2 regions of the Arthrobacter sp. UYNi723 genome follow, and region 2 is predicted to be linked to the other one. Evidence: riboswitches for the same ligand, from Rfam matches in the RefSeq annotation. Region 2 holds a riboswitch; the other holds the start of a gene.

Region 1 (4,142 bases), on a different contig from region 2:
AGCCGCCGACGCCGAGGACCACTTCGTAGCCTTCGGGGGCGCGGAAGAACTGGCTGAGGCCTTCACGGACGGAGCCTACGAGGTTCTTGACCGGAGCCTGGCGGTGGGAGGTGCCCAGGATGGTCTTGGACGCCGCTGAGAGCGCTTCGAGCTGCTCCGGCCGGACCTTGGACGGGCCTGCGCCGAACCGTCCATCCTCTGGCAGGAGGTCGGCAGGAATAGTGATGCTGGTTTCGCTCACGGGGGCTCCAATTTCGGCATGGACGTGGCTCACGTCCGGACGGTGGGGTGGCCGGTAGTCGGCAGTGACTGCATAAGGACCTCCTTTATTCTGCCTGAACCCCTCGATTAGGCGGGAACCGGCGCCGTCATAGTCCGGCCAATGAGACCGTTCATCCTCGTCCGGGGATTATCCGGACAAATTCAAAATAGGCTAAGCTTTTTACCGGACCTCGCCGCTGCGCGGGACGCGATACGGTGGGACAACGCAAGGTACTGCGCTCGAGGAGCTGAGCTGGATGACGGATCTGATCGATACTACGGAGATGTACCTTCGGACCATTTTGGAGCTTGAAGAAGAGAACATCGTTGCTCTTCGCGCACGGATCGCCGAACGGCTGCGGCATTCCGGACCCACGGTGTCCCAAACCGTCGGCCGGATGGAACGCGACGGACTGGTGGTGGTCTCCGGAGACCGTCACCTGGAGCTCACGGAAGCCGGGCGGAAACGCGCTACGGAAGTGATGCGCAAGCACAGGCTCGCGGAACGGCTCCTGGCGGATGTGATTGGCCTGGACTGGGCCTATGTCCACGATGAAGCATGCCGCTGGGAGCACGTGATGAGCGAACGCGTAGAGCAGCGCATCTACGAATTGCTCAACCATCCCACCGAGTCTCCGTATGGCAACCCCATCCCCGGGCTGGCCGCCCTGGGAGGACCCGCGCCTGCGCTCCCTGACGCCGGTGTGATTAATCTCCTTGATGCGATGCAGGGCTATGGGCCGGCGTCGAGGGTGACAGTCAGCCGGCTGGCTGAGCCCATCCAGGTGGAACCTGAGCTGCTGGTCCAGCTGGACGAAGGCGGGATCAGGCCCGGTGCCTCGGTGTCCCTGGAGCGCGTGGGGGAGTATATTTCCGTGCGGGTTCCGGGAATAGAAGGGGCTCTCGAGCTGCCCCCGGAAGTGGCATCCCACGTCTTCGTGTCCGTCCGCTGACGGGATGGCGGTCCCCCGTTTGGGGCCGCGTCATAGCGCAGTGGCGCCAGGTTCCGCAAAGATAACGGAATTGTTACTGTCCAGGTTAATCACCTATAGTTGAAGCTCAGCGTCGATACAAAAGCGTTACCTGATCCGGAGCCGAGCTCTGCCAGCGGATCAGGTGCATCAGTCACCAACTGGCAGAGGCGGGGGAACCACAACCGGCAGTCGTAAGACTGCCTTGGGGTGAAGTCCGTCAGCAGCAAGCCTCTTCCAGCGAAGGATCCTCACGGGATATCTCTGCGCCAAGTGCTTGTCATGGCGGACCGGGTCTTTGAACTCTCTGACCCGAATCCGACAGCTAACTTCGCAGGCTATCTAGAGAGGAACATTCTTGACCACGCAATACTCCAGGGGCCGCCGTCGCGCGGTGGGTCCCGCTTCGGCGCCCAGAGTGGCCGAGGATTTCACCGCGGAGAGGCCCCGCGACCCACAGCGGGAAGCACGCCGCCGCCGGGGACCCTTCCGGCAGATGACGGATTTCGCCGCTGCCAGTGGCCTCGGCCAGAAAGCCGGCATCGCCTTGGCAGCAACAGGCCTAGCACTTACCGTGACGGTTCCTGTGACCGGCCCCGTGATGGCCACTCCGGCACCCGGCCAGTCCGCGTCGGCCGTTTCCGCCGCTCCGCAGCCTGAAGTTACTGCCGAAGCCGCCGCCCAAATTGATTTCAGCCGCTCGTCCGTGGTGACCCAAGGTGATCCCGACGGCAAACTGAAGCAGCTGCTGAGCGCCCAGTCCGCGGGATCCATTACCCGCGCCGCCTCTGCCGGAAGCCTCGGCTCGCCACTGGCCCAGCTGGCTACAGTCTCTCCGTTCGGATTCCGGGTCAGCCCCATTACCGGCGGCGCCGGAGACTTCCACCGTGGCCAGGACTTCGTGGCACAGTGTGGAACCTCCGTCCTGGCTGCTGCCAGCGGCACCGTGACCTTCGCTGGCTGGCACCAGTACGGCGGCGGCAACCGCGTGGTGGTGGATCACGGCAACGGCCTTGAAACCACCTACAACCACCTCTCCTCCGCCACCGTCAAGGTAGGCCAGACGGTCAGCCGCGGCGACGTGGTTGCCCTGAGCGGCACCACGGGCGCGTCCACGGGCTGCCACCTCCACTTCGAGGTCCAGGTCAACGGCGAAGTCGTTGACCCCGCCGGCTGGCTCTGACCCAAAGGATGGCCAACTCTCGAATCACGGCGACGTGCCGTGACCTGAATGTGACATTGGCTCGGAACTCCTGTAACGTCTAGAGCGCGTCAACTTTTCCGAAGTTGACGTTCTTGAGTGGATTGTCTAGCTCTGCCACCGCTCAAGGTCCGTTCGCATGACATCGTCTGGCAGGGGCGGGGGAACCAATTTTGGTCTTCGATTCTGAAGGCCTTGGGGTTAAGTCGCAAAGCTTCCGCTGTGAAGCAGCGCGGCCGGGTGACTCCCATCCGAATCCGACAGCTCACCTCGCAGGCATTGGGAGAGGCTACCTTCGTGTCTTCACGCCATATTTCTGCGCGTCACCGCGCACAGCCGGTTCGCACCAACCCCTTGGGCTCCGTGTCCAAGGCCGTCAGTGCCAATGCCGTGACCGTAGGTCGCCAGGCTGCCGTTATCGCAGCTGCATCAGGTCTGATCCTGAGCATGGGGCTTCCGGCCAACGCCGCGGATACCACCGCCGGCGTTTCCGCCTCCACCGAGTCCGGTTCCGCGCAGACGGCACTTGCCGTAACTGCTGCACCCACAGCCATGGTTTCCTTCGAGCGGCCCGTGATCAAGACTACGGCCGCCCCGAAGGTCAACACCGTCCGCGCCCAGTCCACCGGCGCTGACCGGGCCTCTGAAGCAACGGCGACCGCCGCGAGCAAGCTCGCGGGCACGGTCTCCTCTGCGGCAGGATCGGGCTTGGCAGCAATCGCCTACACCGGTATCGGCCGCCCGTACGTATGGGGCGGCACCACTCCCAATGGCTGGGACTGCTCGGGCTTCACCCAGTGGGTCTACGCCCAGGCCGGCATCAGCATTCCCCGCGTCAACGCGTGGACAGCCATGCGGCCCACCGCCACACCGGCTCCCGGTGACCTGGTCATGCAGAACGGCGGCGCCCACGTCGGTATTTACGTTGGCAACGGCATGATGATCGGCGCACTGAACCCGTCACAGGGCACGCTGCTCCACTCCGTGGCATCCACGGGCTCCTCCGCGTTTTTCACGCTGGCCCCGTAGTTCCTGCATTCCAGTCGTTCCTGCAGCCCTGTGCTGCCGGAACCGTTTCTTCGCGAGAAACTCTTCGCTAAATCCCCGTTCGGGGCGTGCCGACGTACCCCCAAGATGCCGGCGCGTCCAAAGCCCTTGGGCTGCCCACGCGGTCCTGAGGAAAACGAAAGAGAGAAAATTAATGACTACACGTGCAACTGTTGCGCGGCACCGCGCCGAGGTCGCCAAGACCAACTCGCTGGCTGTCATTGCCAAGGCTGTCGGCGACAACGCCGGCGGCATGGGCCGTCAGGCTGCGGTTATCGCTGCTGCTTCCGGCCTTGTCCTGACCAGTGGTATCGCTGCGAACGCGGCTGACACCGGCATCCAGCGTGAAGCTGCATCCGCTTCGAACCTTGAAGCTGAGGTTTCCGCCCCGGCCATCATTTCGGCTGCTTCCACCATTGCCATCTCCTACGAGAAGCCCGCAGTGACCACCACGCCGGCTCCGGTTGAGGCTCCCGCACCTGTTGTTGAAGCTCCGGCTCCGGCCAAGGCCGCGGCCACCGTCAAGGTAGCGTCGGCAACGCCGGCCGCTCCGAAGGCGCCGGTCTCCGCCAGCGGCAAGGGTGCTGCCATCCTCTCCGCTGCCTACGCACAACTCGGTGTCAGCCAGGACTGCACCATGCTGGTCACCAACTCGCTGGCTG
Region 2 (4,142 bases):
GAGCGGCTCGCAGGGATTCCACGGTCCTGCGGGGGATTTCGGATCCGACCATATGGGTTCTCCTTGACTGTGCGCCGTCTCGTCTCACTACGCACGTCAGTGCGACTTTCTTCTAACAAGGCTACAGGCCCCGTCGCCGCATGTTTTCGGCTCCTCATGAGCCTGGCCACACGGAAGGGTCCACCGTTTCAGCCCGCCGCCCGACTCCCATTACGGAACGGCGAGAACCAGCCGCCTCCAGCACAATGGGGAGCCGGGATCCGCCGAACAGTTCGGACCGTAGAGGGATCACGGTTTTCGGTGAGCATCGATGAGGCCTATTCGAGTCAGCGCGCGCTGGCGTGACCTTCCGAACTAATGCTGACAGGAGTTGTGATTGTCGCCGCCCTGGCCTCATTTGCCACGGTTTTCGTGCTCGGTCTCGCTTCCCATGCCGTCAATGAGCCCGGTGGCACAGAATAGGAAATCTCCAGCCCTGCCGAATGACCCTTGCATTCCAAATCGCCCCCACCGCAGCACCACGTCCCACCGGTGGGACGGAAAGGCGTCCGCTAGCCCTTCACGGTCAGTGAGCGGGACTTTCCAACCGGGGGGTGGAGGACACGGCCTGCCGCGGGAGCCGCGGGCTCATCCCCGTCCGGGGCCCTCGCCGCCCGGTCCGCGTCCGTTGGTCGCCTCGGTTTCGTTGATCCCAGGCTGGCTGCGGGCATCAACCGTTTCTTCCGAAACGCGTTCGCTTCCTTGCTCGAACTGCGCCCGGTAACGCACACGCCGGATCCGTCTGGTCATGGAAACCATGAGCAGGACAACGGCAATGACCATGAACGCCGTCATCGCGAAACCCAGGAATCCGGGAGTTACCTGATTCGCATCCAGGCCTGGCCTCAGACCTTCGTTCCCCGGACCCGGGGCCGGCGTCGTTGCCAGGGCGAAAAGCCCCGCGGCAGCCATTGGCATTTGCACTGAGTAATCCTTCGTCCGGCTCGTTGTATGGGCGCCCGCAGACGGCCCTCGTGCGTTATCCGCCCGAGCCCGGAACCATGACTGGCAGTGAGCGCGGGTCCGTCAGGAAGCAGAGAAACAGGGTGCAGGACGCCCCCCGCAACTGTACCGCTTCACCGCGCAGCTACCGCTTATCACGCGCAAGCAGTCAGCGCAGCCGCCTAAGAGGCCCGTGGGCCGGGCCTCTTAGATGAAGGCAGACGGGTCGACGGTCTGGCCGTTGACCATGACCTCGAAATGAAGGTGGCAGCCGGTGGAGGCACCGGTTGTGCCTACCCCTGCGATCTGCTGGCCCTGAGCCACGGGCTGTCCGAGGGAGACACCGATGCTGGCCAGGTGGTTGTAGGTGGTCTTCAGGCCGTTGCCGTGATCAACGACGATCCGGTTGCCACTGCCGTACGGGCTCCAGCCGGCCTCGGTGACGGTGCCGGAACCGGCGGCGAAGACCGCCGTCGAGCATGCCCCGGTCAGATCGACCCCGGTGTGCATTTCAGCGGCGGCCCCGGTGATTGGGCTGACCCTGTAGCCGAAGGGGGAACTGACGCTCATCGACGCGAGCGGGGCACGCAACCTCGTGGATGGGGATGCCTGTGCGGGGGCAGCCTCGGGTGCCTTGACTGCCCCTGCAGACTGTGCCGGCGCAGCGGGCGCAGGCGCCGGCTGGGAGGTCACCTCCGGGCGGTCAAAGGTGAGAACAGTGTCAGCTGCTGCCGTGACCGCCGCTTCCGGGGCCGGGGCTGCCACAGACGCTGGCCGGTCCTGGGCCGCAGCGCGGCTGCCGGAGTCAGCCTGCGCCGCGGACAGAGCAGTGAGGGCAATCATTCCCGTGACGGCGGCCGCCACCCCGAACTGCTGGCCGCGGAGCCGGAACGTTGGTTCCTGGAAAAACGGACGGCGGCGCGGTGAGGCAGCCGCCGGAAGGGCACGGCGACGGCCGTGTTTTGGCTGGGCAGACAAGATAGTGGTCCTCTCGGCGCCGGCGAAGTTAGCTGTCGGATTCGGACGAGTGGACTGTCCGGCTGCCCTGCAGGACGCGATTTAGGACGCGCATTCACAGGGTCGGCTTCACCCCAAGGTGCATCATTACGCACCAAAAGTGGGTCCTCCGCCCCCGCCTGAGAAAGATCAGTTTCACGGACCGCCGGCGGGGTTTGGCGAAGCGGCCACATCCATACCCATTCGGGGTATGTGTTTATCCAACTTTAGCGAAGCGCCGGCCTAAGTTACAAATCCGTTACCAAAGGTGCTCCGGGCTTAAGTGGAGAGGGATGGTGACTGGCGGGGCACGGGAAGGTTACGCTGGGCGTGACTTGCCCCCGGGGAGAGAGCAGATGGCCCGTCATCGTTTGGTTCGTCCACAGCTCGTCGGCAGGGGTGCTGCGTTGCGGGCTGTCCTTTCCTGCCTCGTGGTCGTCCTCGTGGTGGCCGGGTCGGTTGCCTTCTGCGATGGATGGGAACACGTGGTGGCTGAGGCTGCCCCCCGCCCTTACGCCGCTGCACAGCACCGGCCCGAGACCGCCATCTCAGCGGAGCAGGAGAACCCACCGGGACATTCGAACAGTGTGACGCCGGTCGGAGCCCAATCCGCTTCCGACCTGTCCCCCGGAGCCCTGAGCAGCGAGTGCAAGGAACCCGGAGCCATCTGGGCAGTCAGTTCACAGTCGCGGCCCGTTACCGCGACCGACGCGGCGCAGCCAAGGCCGGGAACGCTCATACCTGATTCCGCGGGCCCGTTCGCCCAGCCCCCGGCACCCGTGAGCCGGCGGGCGCCGACCCTGGCCCAACTGTCAATCAGCCGGACATAAAGCCCGCATGCTCCTCGTCCGGCCGCACGAACGCTAAGCCACACAGCCAGTACGTGGCACCCGTCGGGCAAGCTGGCATAGACACCGCCCCGTACGGCCGCCCCTTGGGGGCCTGCCTTCATCGACCGGAAGGAGGCCCGAGAAAGAACGTCAGACAGCGGCCCCGGCACAGCAGAGATTACAAGCCGGAATCCACACCAGGTTCCTCCAATTCAGCCCTTGGAAAGAGAGAAAAAGTGACACACGGAAGCACCCACAAGATGCTCGATGCTTACCCCAAGGATCTCGGCACTATCGATCAGCACATGCTCGCCGAATGCATTGCAGCGTGCTTTGACTGCTCACAGGCCTGTACCGCCTGCGCTGATGCCTGCCTCGGCGAAGACATGGTCGCCGAGTTGACCAAATGCATCCGCACCGATCTTGACTGTGCGGACATCTGCGCGGCCACGGCCAACGTCCTCTCCCGCCACACCGGCTACGATGTCGATGTCACCCGCGCGGTGCTGCAGGCGTGCGCCACCGCCTGCAAGGCCTGCGCGGAGGAATGCGAACGGCACGTCGGCATGCATGAACACTGCCGGCTCTGCGCCGAGGCCTGCCGCCGTTGCGAAAAGGCATGCAACCACCTTCTCGGTTCGCTCGGCTGACCTGCACCGGGGCCATGCCCATCGGTGGGCCGGGACCGAACAGCCGGCGCCCGCGGGAGCCAAGGCTGGCGGCATCCCTGCCCGAAGGCATCGACCCCCCGGGGAGCCTTCGGGCTCGGCTGCCGGGGCATACAGCGGATGATAGTGCCGCTCGAATCGTTCTCCTGTGTGGGGGCGCAACCAGCGCCACGGAACTCGGCGACCGTGGCGGCAGCTTCCGTCGAAAGGAATAGATGAAACCCAAGCAGTCCTCACCCCCGAGTCAGGAGTCCTTCCAACCTGCGGCGGCACCAAGGCCACGAATAGGTGCCGCGTCCGGAAGTCCAGTCGATGATCCGCAGCTGAGGCGAATGCTGGGTGTTCCCTTCCGAGTCGCTGATGAAGGCCATCCATTCATCGGTTCCTGCCGGACCCAGGGCAGCGTCGCCATGGTGAAAGATCACATGCGGCAGCGCAATTACCTCCACTCCCCTGCCGTGCAGGACGCTGATGCTCGCCCGGACGTCCTCCACCTCCAGATAGAGGACCGACGACGGCGCGCCGCGCTCCAGCAAGAGCCGCACGCCTTCCAGATCAAAAAACAGCAGCCCCGGCGGGCCGTAGATCGCCGCTGGTTGCACCCCCCAGCAGTTCTGAATAGAACTCAGCGGCCCGCTGCAGGTCATGTGCCTGCTGGGCCAACTGG

Evidence for each region. Region 2 has a riboswitch for cyclic di-AMP ahead of ACVWY0_RS09680 (M23 family metallopeptidase). Riboswitches for the same ligand answer to the same signal wherever they lie in the genome.
Region 1: another riboswitch for cyclic di-AMP. It lies ahead of ACVWY0_RS06725 (M23 family metallopeptidase); the one in region 2 lies ahead of ACVWY0_RS09680 (M23 family metallopeptidase).

Annotation. Positions count from the first base shown of each region.
Region 1 is NZ_JBSRZM010000006.1:56,490-60,631, forward strand. Features, by position in the region: gene serC (phosphoserine transaminase) at 1-241, opposite strand, end outside; gene ACVWY0_RS06720 (iron-dependent transcriptional repressor DtxR) at 519-1,214, shown strand; cyclic di-AMP (ydaO/yuaA leader) riboswitch at 1,369-1,587, shown strand; gene ACVWY0_RS06725 (M23 family metallopeptidase) at 1,591-2,415, shown strand; cyclic di-AMP (ydaO/yuaA leader) riboswitch at 2,564-2,726, shown strand; gene ACVWY0_RS06730 (C40 family peptidase) at 2,797-3,462, shown strand; gene ACVWY0_RS06735 (C40 family peptidase) at 3,635-4,142, shown strand, end outside.
Region 2 is NZ_JBSRZM010000010.1:4,466-8,607, forward strand. Features, by position in the region: gene ACVWY0_RS09670 (TIGR01906 family membrane protein) at 1-52, opposite strand, end outside; gene ACVWY0_RS09675 (hypothetical protein) at 628-957, opposite strand; gene ACVWY0_RS09680 (M23 family metallopeptidase) at 1,189-1,959, opposite strand; cyclic di-AMP (ydaO/yuaA leader) riboswitch at 1,965-2,141, opposite strand; gene ACVWY0_RS09685 (four-helix bundle copper-binding protein) at 3,068-3,457, shown strand; gene ACVWY0_RS09690 (VOC family protein) at 3,709-4,077, opposite strand.